2 regions of the Streptomyces sp. LaBMicrA B280 genome follow, and region 2 is predicted to be linked to the other one. Evidence: predicted binding sites of a transcription regulator. Region 2 holds the regulator's gene; the other holds the start of a gene.
The links. The regulator HspR, encoded in region 2, represses chaperone genes until heat shock. The targets are predictions, from matches to a motif close to TTGAGNNNNNNNNNCTCAA.
Positions count from the first base shown of each region.

Region 1: lon (endopeptidase La) is a predicted target of HspR. The motif match lies at 2,107-2,125, and genes of this name have one in related genera.

Region 1 covers NZ_JBMJCT010000065.1:22,899-30,246, forward strand. The annotation lists gene lon (endopeptidase La) at 1-2,084, opposite strand, end outside; gene ACLF5H_RS35915 (hypothetical protein) at 2,646-2,963, shown strand; gene ACLF5H_RS35920 (hypothetical protein) at 3,427-4,689, opposite strand; gene ACLF5H_RS35925 (DUF4365 domain-containing protein) at 4,682-5,173, opposite strand; gene ACLF5H_RS35930 (rhomboid-like protein) at 5,516-6,244, opposite strand; gene ACLF5H_RS35935 (spermidine synthase) at 6,431-7,108, shown strand; gene ACLF5H_RS35940 (response regulator transcription factor) at 7,220-7,348, shown strand, end outside.
Region 2 covers NZ_JBMJCT010000033.1:303,681-311,028, reverse strand. The annotation lists gene ACLF5H_RS26360 (helix-turn-helix transcriptional regulator) at 1-753, shown strand, start outside; gene ACLF5H_RS26355 (LuxR C-terminal-related transcriptional regulator) at 779-1,771, shown strand; gene ACLF5H_RS26350 (LuxR C-terminal-related transcriptional regulator) at 1,766-2,782, opposite strand; gene ACLF5H_RS26345 (sugar ABC transporter substrate-binding protein) at 3,022-4,128, opposite strand; gene ACLF5H_RS26340 (heat shock protein transcriptional repressor HspR) at 4,470-4,925, opposite strand; gene dnaJ (molecular chaperone DnaJ) at 4,931-6,106, opposite strand; gene grpE (nucleotide exchange factor GrpE) at 6,143-6,817, opposite strand; gene dnaK (molecular chaperone DnaK) at 6,814-7,348, opposite strand, start outside.

The DNA of each region.
Region 1 (7,348 bases), on a different contig from region 2:
TTGGGGACCGCGCCCGCCGGGAAGTGGATGTGCACGCCCCGGTCCTTCAGATCGGTCACCGGCAGCTCCAGTTCGGCGCCGTGGCTGCGCAGGAAGCTCAGCGCGATCCGCGCCGACTCCTTCATCACATCGCCCAGCTGACCGGTCAGGGTCAGCCCCGCCGCGCCGGTCTCCGGGTCGGCGAGGGACGCCTCCACGAAGAGCACGTCGCCGCCCGCGCCGGTGACCGCGAGCCCGGTCGCCACCCCGGGCACGGCCGTACGGCGCTCGGCCGGGTCCTGCGCCGACTCGGGCACATGGTGCGGCCGCCCGATCAGGGCGCGCAGGTCGTCGTCCGCGACGGTGCACGGCAGCTCCCGCTCGCCCAGTTCGTGCTGGGCCGCGACCTTGCGCAGCAGCCGGGCGATCGAGCGCTCCAGATTGCGCACGCCCGCCTCCCGCGTGTACTCGCCCGCGAGCTTGCGCAGCGCGCTCTCCGCCAGCATGACCTCGCCGGAGTCGAGCCCGGCCCGCTCCAGCTGGCGCGGCAGCAGGTGGTCCCGGGCGATGACGACCTTCTCGTCCTCGGTGTAGCCGTCCAGACGGACGATCTCCATCCGGTCGGCGAGCGCCTCCGGGATCGCCTCCAGGACATTGGCGGTGGCCAGGAAGACGACGTCGGACAGGTCGAGTTCGACCTCCAGGTAGTGGTCGCGGAAGGTGTGGTTCTGCGCCGGGTCGAGCACCTCCAGGAGGGCGGCGGCCGGGTCGCCCCGGAAGTCCGAGCCCACCTTGTCGATCTCGTCCAGGAGCACGACCGGGTTCATGGACCCGGCCTCCTTGATCGCGCGCACGATCCGGCCGGGCAACGCGCCGACATACGTACGGCGGTGACCGCGGATCTCGGCTTCGTCGCGGACGCCGCCGAGCGCGACGCGGACGAACTTGCGGCCCATGGCGTGCGCGACCGACTCGCCCAGGCTGGTCTTGCCGACACCGGGCGGGCCGACCAGCGCGAGCACCGCGCCCCCGCGCCGCCCGCCGATCACCCCGAGTCCGCGGTCGCCGCGCCGCTTGCGCACGGCCAGGTACTCGGTGATGCGCTCCTTGACGTCCTCCAGGCCCGCGTGTTCCGCGTCGAGGACCGCCTTGGCGCCCCGGATGTCGTACGCGTCCTCGGTCCGCTCGTTCCAGGGCAGTTCGAGGACGGTGTCCAGCCAGGTGCGGATCCAGCTGCCCTCCGGCGACTGGTCGGAGGACCGCTCCAGCTTGTCGACCTCCTTGAGCGCGGCCTCGCGGACCGTCTCCGGCAGGTCGGCGGCCTCCACCCGGGAGCGGTAGTCGTCGGACTCCGCGCCCTCCTGGTCGCCGTTCAGCTCGCGCAGCTCCTTGCGGACGGCCTCCAGCTGACGGCGCAGCAGGAACTCGCGCTGCTGCTTGTCGACGCCCTCCTGGACGTCCTTGGCGATGGTCTCGGCCACGTCCTGCTCGGCGAGGTGGTCGCGCAGCTGCTGCGTGGCGAGCTTGAGGCGGGCCACCGGGTCGGCGGTCTCCAGGAGTTCGACCTTCTGCTCGGTGGTGAGGAAGGGCGAGTAGCCGGAGTTGTCGGCGAGCGCGGAGACGCCGTCGATGGCCTGGACGCGGTCCACGACCTGCCAGGCGCCGCGCTTGCGCAGCCAGCTGGTGGCGAGTGCCTTGTATTCCTTGACGAGTTCGGCGACCTGGCCGGGCAGCGGCTCGGGCAGGCTCTCGTCCACCTCGGCGCCCTCGACCCACAGGGCGGCGCCCGGTCCGGTGGTACCGGCGCCGATGCGGACGCGGCTTCGGCCGCGGATCAGCGCGCCGGGGTCGCCGTCGGCCAGCCGGCCCACCTGCTCGACCGTGCCCAGCACACCGGTCCTGGCGTACGTGCCGTCCACCCGGGGCACCAGCAGCACCCTTGGCTTGCCGGGTTCCGAACGCGCGGCGGCCTGTGCGGCCTCCACCGCGGCGCGGACCTCGGCATCGCTCAGGTCCAGCGGAACCACCATGCCGGGCAGCACGACCTCATCGTCGAGCGGCAGCACGGGCAGGACGAGCGTGAACGCCGATGACTCAGCAGCCATGATCTCCCCTTCGGCAGTCAACTTGAGTTATGCCGACTCAATGTCTGTCGCCGGGGGAATGTTCCCAACGGGGCGTTCGCTGTCAGCGATCGCCTTGTCGGTTGGCCCTTGACCTGGCTCTCTTCAGCTTTGCAGCTTCATGCTTCGTCTGGTCTCTTGTCTTGCAGAGTGCCCTTTCGTCGCGGGCTCTGGTTAGAGTCACGACAGGTTCGTTGGGGGTACTGCCGGAGTTCCGCCCCCCGCTAGTGGATGCCTGGCACTCCGGCTCGGGACCCTCGCGCCGGTACGCGCGTTCAAGTCGTACAGGGGTCAGCGGCATCTGCCGGGCCTGTGGTGGTCGTCCACGATGGGCGGGCGAGCCGGGTACGAGTCCTGGCTGGAGCGTGACCACGTGATGCTCCTGGACTTCGACTCGTCGGTGGCGTGAATCTCGTCTCAGCTGTTCTGGCGATCAGATGCGAGCAAGGGCATCTCGCATGCGCCGGACTACTTCGCCCGCTGCGAGAACGGCACGGGGTGGTGGTCGATTGCCGTCCGGCGGAACGGCACGAGCCTCGGGACGTGGTGAAGTTCGGGGCGCCGCAGGCAGCCTGCATCCAGGTGGGATGGGAGTTCCGGCTGGTCGGGGCACCGGACGCGATCGTGATGGGCAATGTGCGCCGGCTGGCGGGCTACCGCCGCTCCCGCCACCGGCTAGAGCCCGTGGCCACCGAGTCGCTGGCCGTGTTCGCCGAGCCACAGCCGCTGGTGCCGGGAGCCTCAGCGGGGGACTCGATCGGAATGCTGCCGGTGCTGTTCCACCTGCTGCGGTCGCACGAGCTGACGGTGGATGTCTCGGTGCCGATGTCAGCTGTCGCGCTGGTGTCAGCCGGGCTATGAAGGTGATGGCCGGGCAGGGCAAGCCGGTGTTGCGGCCAGGGGGCTGGATCACCTACGACAACGGAGAACACCAGGTGGTGGCGCTCGCCGACGTCCGTGCGGCTGCGGTCGGCGACGGGAGCTCGGTGGTGCTGGCTTCGCTGTCACCGGCGCAGAGCCACTGCCCGCAGTGGAGCTGTCCAGGTTGCTCGCGACGTTGCCGGAGCCGGTGCGGGAGGCGGCGCGCGAATGGGAACGGCACATGGTGGAGATCGAGACGGGACCCCCTGCCGGTCGTGCGACGTCCGGCAGGGGTCTGGGGGCTATTGGACCAGCGGGCGATCCATGCCTGGCAGGCGAAGGGGCGAGCGGACGCCCGGCTGGTCGCGGCCATCGGGGAGGCCCTGGAAGCGGAGACACACACCTCTGCACCAACATGCCGAGCCGGTCGCAGGCCCACAGGAACTGGTGAAGCCGACCAGCCTCATGAAGAGGTCGCACCTAAATCCGTGTCGTCGATGCTCATCTGCCCCTGGGTGATTTGCGGTTGTTCCATAGCCTCAACGTGCAGCAAGGCATCCAAGTGACCAACCGTGCGCACAACGCTGGCGTCGTAGAGCCAATGCAGATTACCTTCACGCTCTAGTCGGCCGTAGACCTGTAGGCCGAGGTTCTCCTCGTAGGCGTGAATAGCCTCATAGTACTGATCCTCGTCTGCCAGCCGTACTCGCACCTTTCGGGGTTGCCCTCCCATGACGTTGTCGACGCCGAAGACGCCTGGACCATCGGCTTCCTTGCGGGCCAGTAGGTGAACTCGTCCGGTCACGGTCACAAAGCCGGAGTCCTCTGCCGCGGCCAGCCGATGTGCAGCCTTCTCAAGGATGGGGGCATCGCCACCAGAGAATTCGTATCGCGATACAGGTTCCTCGAATCCTCCCGGCACAGAGGTGTCCCATTCAATCGTGATGTCCGAACCATCCGAGTGCTCGGCGATGCCGAGAATCGCGGTTGCCATCTCGTATGACACCCCCTCTCGCACGCCGGCGTCAAAACCTGTGAGCGATCCGCTGGAGCGATAGTGATCGATGGCTTCGGCGGTCGCGGACAGGGCTCTCACTACGGCATGGCTCACGTCTCGACCGTACGGTCCCACTGCCGCGCCCAAATCCAAGGACGGTGAGGCGGCAGAAAGTTTGCGCAGCGGTACGGTCGTTGCCGAGGGAGCGAAAGCCTTGACGATGTAGCTGCCCGGCTCTGTCTGCCCCATAAGTACGGAGTCGAGGTAGCGGTTGGCGAACTGGCCGTGCCGGTTGCCGAAGTGCCGCGTCTGGTCGATGTACGACTTGGCGCCTGCAACCAGAGTGCGGCGAGCGGATGAGATGAGCCGCTCGCCCTCTCGCCAGGAAATCAGGCCACTGGGGAAGGCCGCCTCCCTGCGGAAGCGGAACTCATCCGTAGGGTCGGTGAAGAGCCGTGGCGCGATCGACCGGGCCCACAGACTTCGGAAGTTGGGAGCAGTGACCTGCTGGAGCAGGCTTTGCAGAACCTCGATGTACTCCGGCGCTTCACGGTCCAGCGGTACGACAAACGATCCGGCTCGGGCGTCGGGCTCACCAGGAGGAGCGAGGCGGTTGTAGATGCCACTGCGCCTGCCGACGAGTGTCCAGCCTGCTTCAGTCATGAGCGTGGTGAGCCGCGTCGGATCGACGCGCCACAGATCGAGTTCGGTCGACGCCAACTCAGGCATGGAGCGACTCACCCCTCTCGATCTTTTCCATGATGGCGGTCAGTGCCCCGGCGTTGAAGAGGTTGGAAGTGGGAACATGAACCGACGGCTTCTCGGCCGGAGGGACTGTCATCCCCTCAAGGCTCATCCAGTAGCAGGCTTGCATGACCTCCAAGTGCGTGTGGGCTGTCCGTGTCCACTCCGCCTGCCCCTTGGGTATGGCCATGACGACCAAGAGGGACTTCATGCCCAAGCGAGGGCGTACGAGACGCTCCATGTATTCCCGCTTCTCGAAGCGGTAACGAAACGACTCCGCATTGCCGTCGATGGCTATCTGGGTCGTGCTCTTCATCTGGACGTAGAAGCTCGTCTCCTCCCCCAGAGGGTCGGAGGACGTGCGCACCAGCATGGCGTCGGCGCCGAACATGTCTCGGCCCTGTTTGATGAAAAGACAGCCTGCGGTCGCCGCAACGCTCTGCATGTAGCCCTCCTGGAGCTGCTCCATGCAGGTGGTAAACGTGCGTCGATCGACAGGCTCTGTTATGCCGCCCCTCACAGCTTGCGCCATGGGCGCCCCCCTCTGGTTGCCCCTCCCCCAGTGAGCGCAGCATACGGTCCCCTCTCAGCCGGCCGTCCAGCCCCTGTTGCCTCACACTATTGACTGCCACTGACAAGTGGACCGCCGTAAGGCGGGACGAGCGATCGAGCATCCCCGCCCTCCGGCAACGCCGGATTGATCTGCACACGCTTGTGCCGACCGCGCAGACAAAACCTCCATCGCGCCGGCCGCGGCCACCGTCCCATACAGACTCCTGTGGCACTGGGCATCAGTGCAGGCGAGGCGGCCTCAAGGGGTCTCGGCGGCCGCCCAGCGGCGTATGACGGGCCATGTCGACACGCCGATCGTCAGCGCGATCAGATGGCCCCAGTTCGTCATGGGGTCCGTATAGGCGAGCAGGTCGTTGAGCAGGAGGCCCGCCGTACCGGCGAGCAGCGGCCATCCCAGCCAGGGGCGCAGGAGGCCGGCCAGGGCGCCCGTGCTCGCGGCGACGCCGAAGCTGATGCCGTAGTCCAGGCGGTGCAGGGAGGTCTCAGGGAGATGCCCGGCGAGGACCGCGAGGCCCACCGGGACCTCCGTCGCCAGGGTCGCCAGGACATGACCGGTGAGGAAGACACAGGCGGCCCGCGCACCCCCTATCCGGCGCTCCAGCGCGGTGAGCACCAGGACGAACGCGACCGCGTACGGCGAGACGAGCCCGCCCGCGATCCACAGCGCGCTGGTCAGCAGCACCACCGCGGGCGAGCGCACCAGGTGGGCCACGTCCGTGCTGGAGCCCTGATAGAGGGCGTACACCAGGGAGGGCGGCGCCTTCGCCGCGACCAGGGAGGTGACGGCCAGCAGTGCCGCGTAGCCGAAGGTGAACGGCGTCCGGGCGGGCGTCGGCAGCAGCGGCCAGGGGCGCGCGAGCGGCATCGCGAGACGCCGGGCGGGCGGCGGCGCGGGCAGCACGGACCGCTGGCGGGGCACACCGTCCAGCAGGTCCGCGCCCACGGTCTTCGGCGCGATCCGTTCCACGGTGGCGCTCCTTCCGTTCCGCCCCACCCTCCGTGCTGGAGGAAGCCGCTGTCCACGTCCGGAGCCCGGGGAGAGCGATTTCACGGCAACCTCATAAGTTCCGGCCACGTCCGGCACCCCCCGCCCCACGGGCCCGACATCCGTAATTGCCGTGAAAGCAAAGCCCTGTTCAAGCAGGATGGACCCATGGCTGCCCCAGACGACTCCCCCGTGGTGCTGGACCGGCGCGAGGGGCCGTACGGCGAGGTGGTGCTGCGCAGACACGGCACGCTGCTCCAGATCATCGCCAACGGCTGTTTCCTCATGGACACTTCGGACGGCCGCTCGGAGCGGCTGCTGATCGACGCGGCGTACGACGCCCTCGACGGGCGCCCGGCACCGGCCGTGCTGATCGGCGGGCTCGGCGTCGGATTCTCACTCGCACACGCGTCCGACGATCCTCGCTGGGGACGGATCACGGTCGTGGAGCGGGAGCCCGCCGTCGTCGACTGGCACCGCGCCGGACCCCTGTCCGAACTGACCCGCGGCGCACTGGCCGACCCGCGCACCGGGATCGTCCGAGACGACCTCGTCCGTTACGTCAATGAGACATCGGACACGTTCGACGCCCTGTGCCTGGACATCGACAACGGGCCCGGATGGACGGTCACCGAGGACAACGAAAGCCTGTACTCACCGGCCGGACTGGCCGCCTGCGCACGGGTGTTGAGACCGGGCGGGGTGCTTGCCGTATGGTCGGCGAAGCCGTCTCCGGAATTTGAAGGAACCTTGCGGAATGCCGGGTTCCGACGGGTGCGTACCGAAGAGGTGCCCGTTGCCCGGGGAGTTCCGGACGCCGTGCACCTCGGCGTCCGCCCTGGATAGCGACGGCACCGCCGATCCCCGTAGGGTGCTGCCCTGACGCGGATCTTTCGCGTCGAGCGCAGACATGGGATCACCCCACGGGTTCCGGAAAGCAACAAGCAGGGGCGGGCGATGGAGCAGACACACACCTCCCAGAGCGGCACGGCGGCGACGACGACCACCACTCCGGGCGCCCAGCGCCGGGTACTGGTCGTCGAGGACGACACCACGATCGTCGACGCCATCGCGGCCCGGCTCCGC
Region 2 (7,348 bases):
GAACGCGAGATAGCAGATCGACGGCGCTGGGCGGTCGAACTCTCCGACATTTTCGAGCCGTTCCTCGCGCTGAGCACCCAGACGGCCTCGGTGACCGACTCGATCACCGTCCTGGAGGGCAGCGACCGCATCAACGCCGCGCTCGACCTGGCCACCACCGAATGCCGTTCCTCGGTGCTCACCGTACAACCGAGCAACCACTTCACCGAGCGCAACGTACGCCAGGGCCTGGAGCGGGACACCGCCCTGGTGGAGCGGGGCGTGCACATCCGCACCCTCTATCAGCACACGGTCCGCTACAACCTCAAGCAGATCGGCTACGTCTCCCAGCTCACCAGCGGCAAGGTGGAGTACCGCACCATCGACGAACTGGTCGAACGGCTCATCATCTGCGACGAGTCGGTCGCCTTCATCCCCACCCGCGACGACCAGCAGGTGGCCCTGGAGCTGCGCAACCCCGGGCTCATCCGCTACCTCATCAAGGTCTTCGAGTTCATGTGGAACCGCGCGGTGCCGCTGACCGCGGGCGCCCCCTACGAGACCGCGCCCGACGGCATCACCGAGGTCCAGCACTCCATCGCCAAGCTCCTGGTGGAGGGTCATGTGGACGAGGCCATCGCACGCCGGCTCGGGATGAACGTGCGCACCTGCCGCGCCCACATCGCCAAGCTGGCGCAGGCGCTCGGCAGCGGCAGCCGGGCGCAACTGGGCTTCCTCATCGCCCAGTCGGGCATGCTGGACCGAGACCTCTGAGCTGATGACGACGACGATGACGACGATGACGGAACCGCACCAGGAACACGGCGTCGAGGAGCTGTGCGCGCAGGGCCGCACGGTGTACGAACGCGCCCTGCGCGCGGGCAGGATCGACGCCGCCGACGCCGCGGCGGCGCCCTGCCTCCAGCGGTTGGGGCTGCTCCAGCCGACCGCCGCCGACACCCGTCTGCTGGAGCCCGTGGCCGCCTCGGTGGCCCTTCAGGAGCTGCTGCGGGCCTCCGCCGAACGCATCGCCGCCGAACGCCGCCGGGAGACCCGTATCGCCCGGAGCCTCGAACCCCTGCTGCGGACGGCCCACAGCCTGCCCGGCAGCACCCCGGTGGTCCGGGTGCACAACGGCGTCGACCGCATCAACCAGATCCTCACCGCCGCCGCGGCCGAGGTCCGCGAGGAGTTCCTGGCGATCCAGCCGCATGTGGACCACACCCGGATGACCCCCGAACTGGACGCCGCCGCCTTCGACCGCGACCAGGCGCTGCTGGACCGCGGCGCCCGGATCCGCGTCCTCTACCAGCACACCATGCGCCACTCGCCAACCGTCCTGGCCCGCTACGAGCATCTGCGCGGCGACCTGGAGGCCCGCACCCTGGACGAGGTCTCCGAGCGCCTGCTCGTGTTCGACCGGACGATGGCCTTCATACCCGCCAACGCCGAGCGCACCATGGCCCTGGAGATCCGCCAGCCGGCGATCGTGGAGCACCTGGCCACGATGTTCGACCGGTTCTGGCACCTGGCCACGCCGATGGGCCCGCGGCGCCCGCCGGCCCCCGCCGCGGACGGCGCCACCCCGCGCCAACGCGCCATCGCCGCCCTCCTGGTGGAGGGCCACACCGATGCCGCCATCGGCGACCGGCTGGGCATGAACGTGCGCACCGTACGCCTGCATGTCGCCAAGCTCTCCGCCGCCCTCGGCAGCGTCAGCCGGGCCCAACTGGGCTATCTCATCGCGCGGTCGGAGATCCTGCGCCGGGCGGACGAGGCGCCGGGCTCATAACGAGGCGTCGCGCGCGGCCGCCGGCAGGCCCCTGCCGCTGCCGTCCAGGCCCGCCTGCGCGATGCGCACCCCCAGCTGGGTACGGCTCGCCGCGCCCAGGGTCTCCGAGAGGCGGGCGATGTGCGCGCGGCAGGTGCGCACGCTGATGCCGAGCCGCTCGGCGATCACCGCGTCCTGATGGCCCTCGGCGAGCAGCGCCGCGATGGACTGCTCGCGGTGCGAGATGCCCTCGATACCGGTGTCCGGCAGCGGCGCGGTGAGCGGGATGGCGAGCCGCCACAGCCGCTCGAAGACGGTCACCAGGTACTCCACCAGCGCCGGGTGGCGCAGCTCCAGGGCCATGGTGCGGTCGGCGTTCGCCGGGATGAAGGCCACGGTGCGGTCGAAGAGGATGAGCCGGTCGATGACCTCGTCCAGGGTGCGGGCCTCCACCGTGTCGCCCATCAGCTCCAGGTAGTTGAGCAGCCCCTGCCCGTGCCGGGCCACATGCGTGTACAGGTCCCGCATGCGCACGCCCCGCCCGCGCAGGGCCAGCGCCCGGTGCAGGCCCTCGGTCAGCTCGGCCTCCCGGCGGATGCCGCCCGGCTGCACGGTGAGCACCTCGGTGGTGCACGCCTGCGTCGCCTCGTCCATCGCGGCCTGGATCCGGGACAGCCCGTCCAGCACCCGTACCGCGCTGCCCCCGCCCGGCGCCGCGAGCGCCTGCAACTGGCCGAGCCCGGCGTACCACTCGAAGGCGGCCACCGCCGAACCCACCCGGCGCTGGCTCTCACTGACCTCGTCGTAGACCCCGCGCAGCAGCCGGGTCATGACCTCCTGCGGGGAGGTGGGGACCAGCCAGTCCATGTCGTCGGGGTCCGGGTGCAGCAGGGCCAGTTCCAGCAGGCAGGGCACCGCCTCGGCCTCGACGCGCGGCACCCGGCCCCGGCGCACCGCCCGTGAGTACACGCGGTCCCCGGCCTCGCACAGCTGGTCGGCACCGTGGGGATGCTCCGCCCTCCGCCCGGCCATCGCGCATTCCACCCCCGGTGTGCTGCCACTTCCGCAGCGCAACTATGCGTGGCGCCGACCGGGTCCGCAACACGGCTCCCCAGGGCGCGGCGGTCGTTAGCGACCCTTTCGTCCGGGTATCCCCCAGGCTCCGCCCCTCGCATTGCAACAAGATGACGGTGGCGACGCCCGCAGGACGAGGGCATCGTTGATCGCGCCGCCGCACCGCGCCCGCCGGGGAGGCGCGGTGCGGCGACCTGCTACTTCAGGCCGATCGCCGCGCACTGCGCCTTGAACTTGGCGGTGCAGATGTCGTCCACGGTGTAGATGCCGTCCGCGATGACCGTGTCCTTGATGGACTTGCGCGTGAGGGCGCTCACCTGGACCAGCTTGGACGGGATGTTCTTGGTGGTGGGGCTGTCCACCTTGTCCTCGGTGAGGGCGTCGAACTGGATGTCCTTGCCCTGGACCTTGGAGACGGCCATCTGCGCGGCGGCCTCGGCCTCGTCCGGGTAGGACTTGTAGACGCTCATGTACTGCTCGCCCGCCACCACCCGCTGTACGGCGTCCAGTTCGGCGTCCTGGCCGGTCACCGGCGGCAGGCTGGTGACGCCCGCGGCCTTCAGTGCCTTGATGACACCGCCCGCCATGCCGTCGTTGGCGGAGTAGACGCCCGCGATGTTGCCCGCGCCGATCTGGCTGATCGCCTTCGCCATGTTGGCCTGGGCGTTCTCCGGCTTCCAGTCCGTGGTGTCGTAGCTGGCCGCGATGGTCACCTTGCCGTTCAGCTCGGAGAGCGCGCCCTCCTTGAACTGCTTGGCGTTCGGGTCGGTGGGCGAGCCGTTCATCATCACGATCTTCGTGGCGGTGCTCGCGTTCGAGCCCAGCGCGTCCAGCAGCGAGCGGCCCTGCACCTCGCCGACGAGCTCGTTGTCGAAGGAGACGTACGCGCTGATCGGGCCCTCGGCCAGGCGGTCGTAGGCGATGACCGGGATGCCCGCGTCCTTGGCCTTCTTCACCTCGCCCGCGATGCCGTGCGCGTCGACGGCGTCGAGCAGGATCACATCGACCTTGTCGTCGATCATCTTCTGCATCTGGCCGGACTGCTTGGCCGCGTCCGCGTTCGCGTTCGCGTACTCGACCTTGCCCTGCTTGGCGGTCAGGTCGGCGACCTTGCTCTTGATGATGGGGTAGTCGAACTTGTCGTAGCGCGTGTTGGTCTTCTCCGGCAGCAGCAGGCCCACGGTGAGGTCGTTGCCCTTGGCCGGGCTCGCGCTCGTGCTGTCCCCCGTCGCGTTCAGGACGCCGCAGCCGGCCAGCGAGAGGGTCGCCGCGGAGGCGGCCACGGACAGGGCGATACGGCGCATACGAGGGCTCACTTCACGTGTGTTTCGGACGTGGGTGCTGCTAGAGGACCCAGGTGTCTGAAAAGACAACGCGGAGCCGACAGCCGGCGTCAAGAAGCCTTGCTTAACGAGTGGGCAACACTACGCGCCGTCCAACATGTGAAAGCAATGGGGAAACCTCTCCAAACACCCTTTACGGACCGTCCATCCAAGGGGAGTTCACGAGGCGGCAAAGAATGGGTTGTGCCCGTGACGGGCCCCGTGACGTGCCCGCCGCCGGGCCCGCCGGGTCCGGGGACGGCGAAGGGCCCGCGGACGGGATGCGTCCGCGGGCCCTTCGCCGTGCGTGGTGGGGCGGGTGCTCAGTCGCCCTGCTGCGGGGACCGCTTGGGCCGCCACACGACCAGCGCGCTGGTCTGCTGGACCTCCTGATACGGGACCAGGTCCCGCCGGTAGGAGGCGTGCACGGCGGCCTCGCGCTGGCGCATGGTGGCCGCCGCGCCGTCCAGGGCCGACTCCAGCTCCACGACGCGGGACTGGAGCGCGGCGACCTGGTTCTCCAGTTCGATGATGCGCTTGATGCCGGCCAGGTTGATGCCCTCGTCCTGCGACAACTGCTGCACCTGGCGGAGCAGTTCGATGTCACGGGCCGAGTAGCGCCGGCCCCGGCCCGCGGTGCGGTCCGGGGAGACCAGGCCCAGGCGGTCGTACTGGCGCAGCGTCTGCGGGTGGAGTCCGGAGAGCTGGGCCGCCACCGAGATGACGTAGACCGGGGTCTCCTCGGTCAGTTCGTACGGATTGCGCCGCCGGCCTTCCATCACGCTCAAGCTCCCTTCGCGGCCTCGAACAGCTCCGCCCGCGGGTCCTCGCCCGCGGTCGCCTCGCGATACGCCTCCAGTGCGTCACGAGCCTTCCCCGACAGGTCCTCCGGGACACTCACCTCGACGGTGACCAGGAGGTCGCCGCGGGTGCCGTCCTTGCGGACCGCGCCCTTGCCGCGGGCCCGCATGGTCCTGCCGTTCGGAGTGCCCGGGGGCAGCTTCAGGGTGACCGGCGGGCCGCCGAGGGTCGGCACCCGCACCTCGCCGCCGAGCGCGGCCTCGGCGAAGGTGACCGGGACGGTCACCGTGAGGTTGTCGCCCTTGCGGCCGAACACCGGGTGCTCGCCCACGTGCACGGTCACATACAGATCGCCTGCCGGGCCGCCCCGCTCGCCGGGGGCGCCCTTGCCGCGCAGCCGGATCCGCTGCCCGTCGGTGACACCCGCCGGGATGCGGACCTGCATGGTGCGCGAGGACTTGGCGCGGCCGCTGCCCTTGCAGTCCGGGCAGGGGTTCTCGGCGATCAGACCGCGGCCCTTGCAGTCGGGGCAGGGGTCGGTCAGCGAGAAGCCGCCGCCCGAGCCCCGGGCGATCTGGCCGGTGCCGACGCAGGTCGGGCACACCCGGGGCGTGCCGTTCTTGTCGCCGGTGCCGGAACAGGCCTTGCAGGGCTGCTGGGAGGTCATCCGCAGCGGCACCGTGGCCCCCTCGATCGCCTCGGTGAAGCTGAGGGTGACCTCGGTGTCCACGTCCTGGCCGCGGCGCGGCTGCGTACGGGTCGCCCCGCCCGCGCCGCCCCGGTTGAACAGGCCCCCGAAGACATCGCCGAGCCCGCCGCCGAAGCCGCCGCCCTGGGCGGTGCCGCCGCCTCCGAAGAGGTCGCCCAGATCGAAGTTGAAGTTGCCGCCGCCGGCGCCCGGCCCGGGGCCGAAGCCGCCGTTGCCGAACAGGGCGCGCGCCTCGTCGTACTCCTTGCGCTTCTTGGGGTCGCCGAGGATGTCGTTGGCCTCGGAGATCTCCTTGAAGCGCTCCTCGGCCTTGGCATTGCCCTTGTTGGCGTCCGGGTGGAACTCGCGCGCGAGCTTCCGGTACGCCTTCTTGATCTCGGCCTCGGTGGCGTCCTTGGGGACGCCGAGGACCTTGTAGAAGTCCTTCTCGATGAAGTCCTTGGTGCTCATCCCCGACGTCCCTCCTTCCCGTCCGCTGTGATTACGTCAGCCCTCCTCCGGGCCACCGTTCTCCTTGTCGTCGGCCGCCTCGGACTTCTCCTCGGCGCCCTCGGCCTTGCCCGCCTTCTCCGGCTTCCCGGCCTGCGCGCCCGGCTGCGGCTCGGCGACGGCCACCCGCGCGGGGCGAATGGTGCGCTCGCCGATGCGATACCCGGGCTGCAGGATCGCCACGCAGGTCGTCTCGGTGACGTCCGGCGCGTAGCTGTGCATCAGGGCCTCGTGGATGGTCGGGTCGAAGGGCTCGCCCTCCTTGCCGAACTGCTGGAGGCCCAGCTTGGCCGCGGTGGCCTCGGTCGACTCGGCCACCGACTTGAAGCCGCCGACCAGTTCGCCGTGTTCCCGTGCGCGGCCGATGTCGTCGAGCACGGGCAGCAGCTCGGTCAGGAGGTTCGCGATGGCGATCTCCTTGACCGTGACCCGGTCCCGCTCGACCCGGCGGCGGTAGTTCTGGTACTCGGCCTGGAGCCGCTGGAGGTCCGCGGTGCGCTCGTTCAGCGCGGTGCGTACCTGGTCCAGCTGGGCGACCAGACCGGCGTCTGCGTTCGCGTCCCCGGCCGGGGCCGCCCCCTCCTTGGGGGCGGCCTTCGACTCGGCGTCGTCAGGGGTGGCGCCGGAGGGGACGTCGGGCTTCTCGTCAAAGCCCGGGGTCTCCTCCGTCACGCGGCACCGTCCTTGCGCTCGTCGTCCACGATCTCGGCGTCCACGACGTCGTCGTCGGCCTTGGCCTGGCCGGCACCGGCGTCACCGTCGCCCGCGGCCTGCGCGCCCTGGGCGTCGGCGTACATCGCCTGGCCGAGCTTCTGCGAGACGGCCGCGACCTTCTCGGTGGCGGTGCGGATCTCGGCGGTGTCCTCGCCCTTGAGCTTCTCCTTCAGCTCGGCGATGGCGGACTCCACCTCGGTCTTGACCTCGCCCGGGACCTTGTCCTCGTTGTCCTTGAGGAACTTCTCGGTCTGGTAGACGAGCTGCTCGCCCTGGTTGCGGGTCTCGGCGGCCTCGCGGCGCTTGTGGTCGTCCTCCGCGTAGCGCTCGGCCTCCTCGCGCATGCGGTCGACCTCGTCCTTCGGCAGCGAGGAGCCGCCGGTGACGGTCATCTTCTGCTCCTTGCCGGTGCCGAGGTCCTTCGCCGTGACGTGCATGATGCCGTTGGCGTCGATGTCGAAGGAGACCTCGATCTGCGGGACGCCGCGG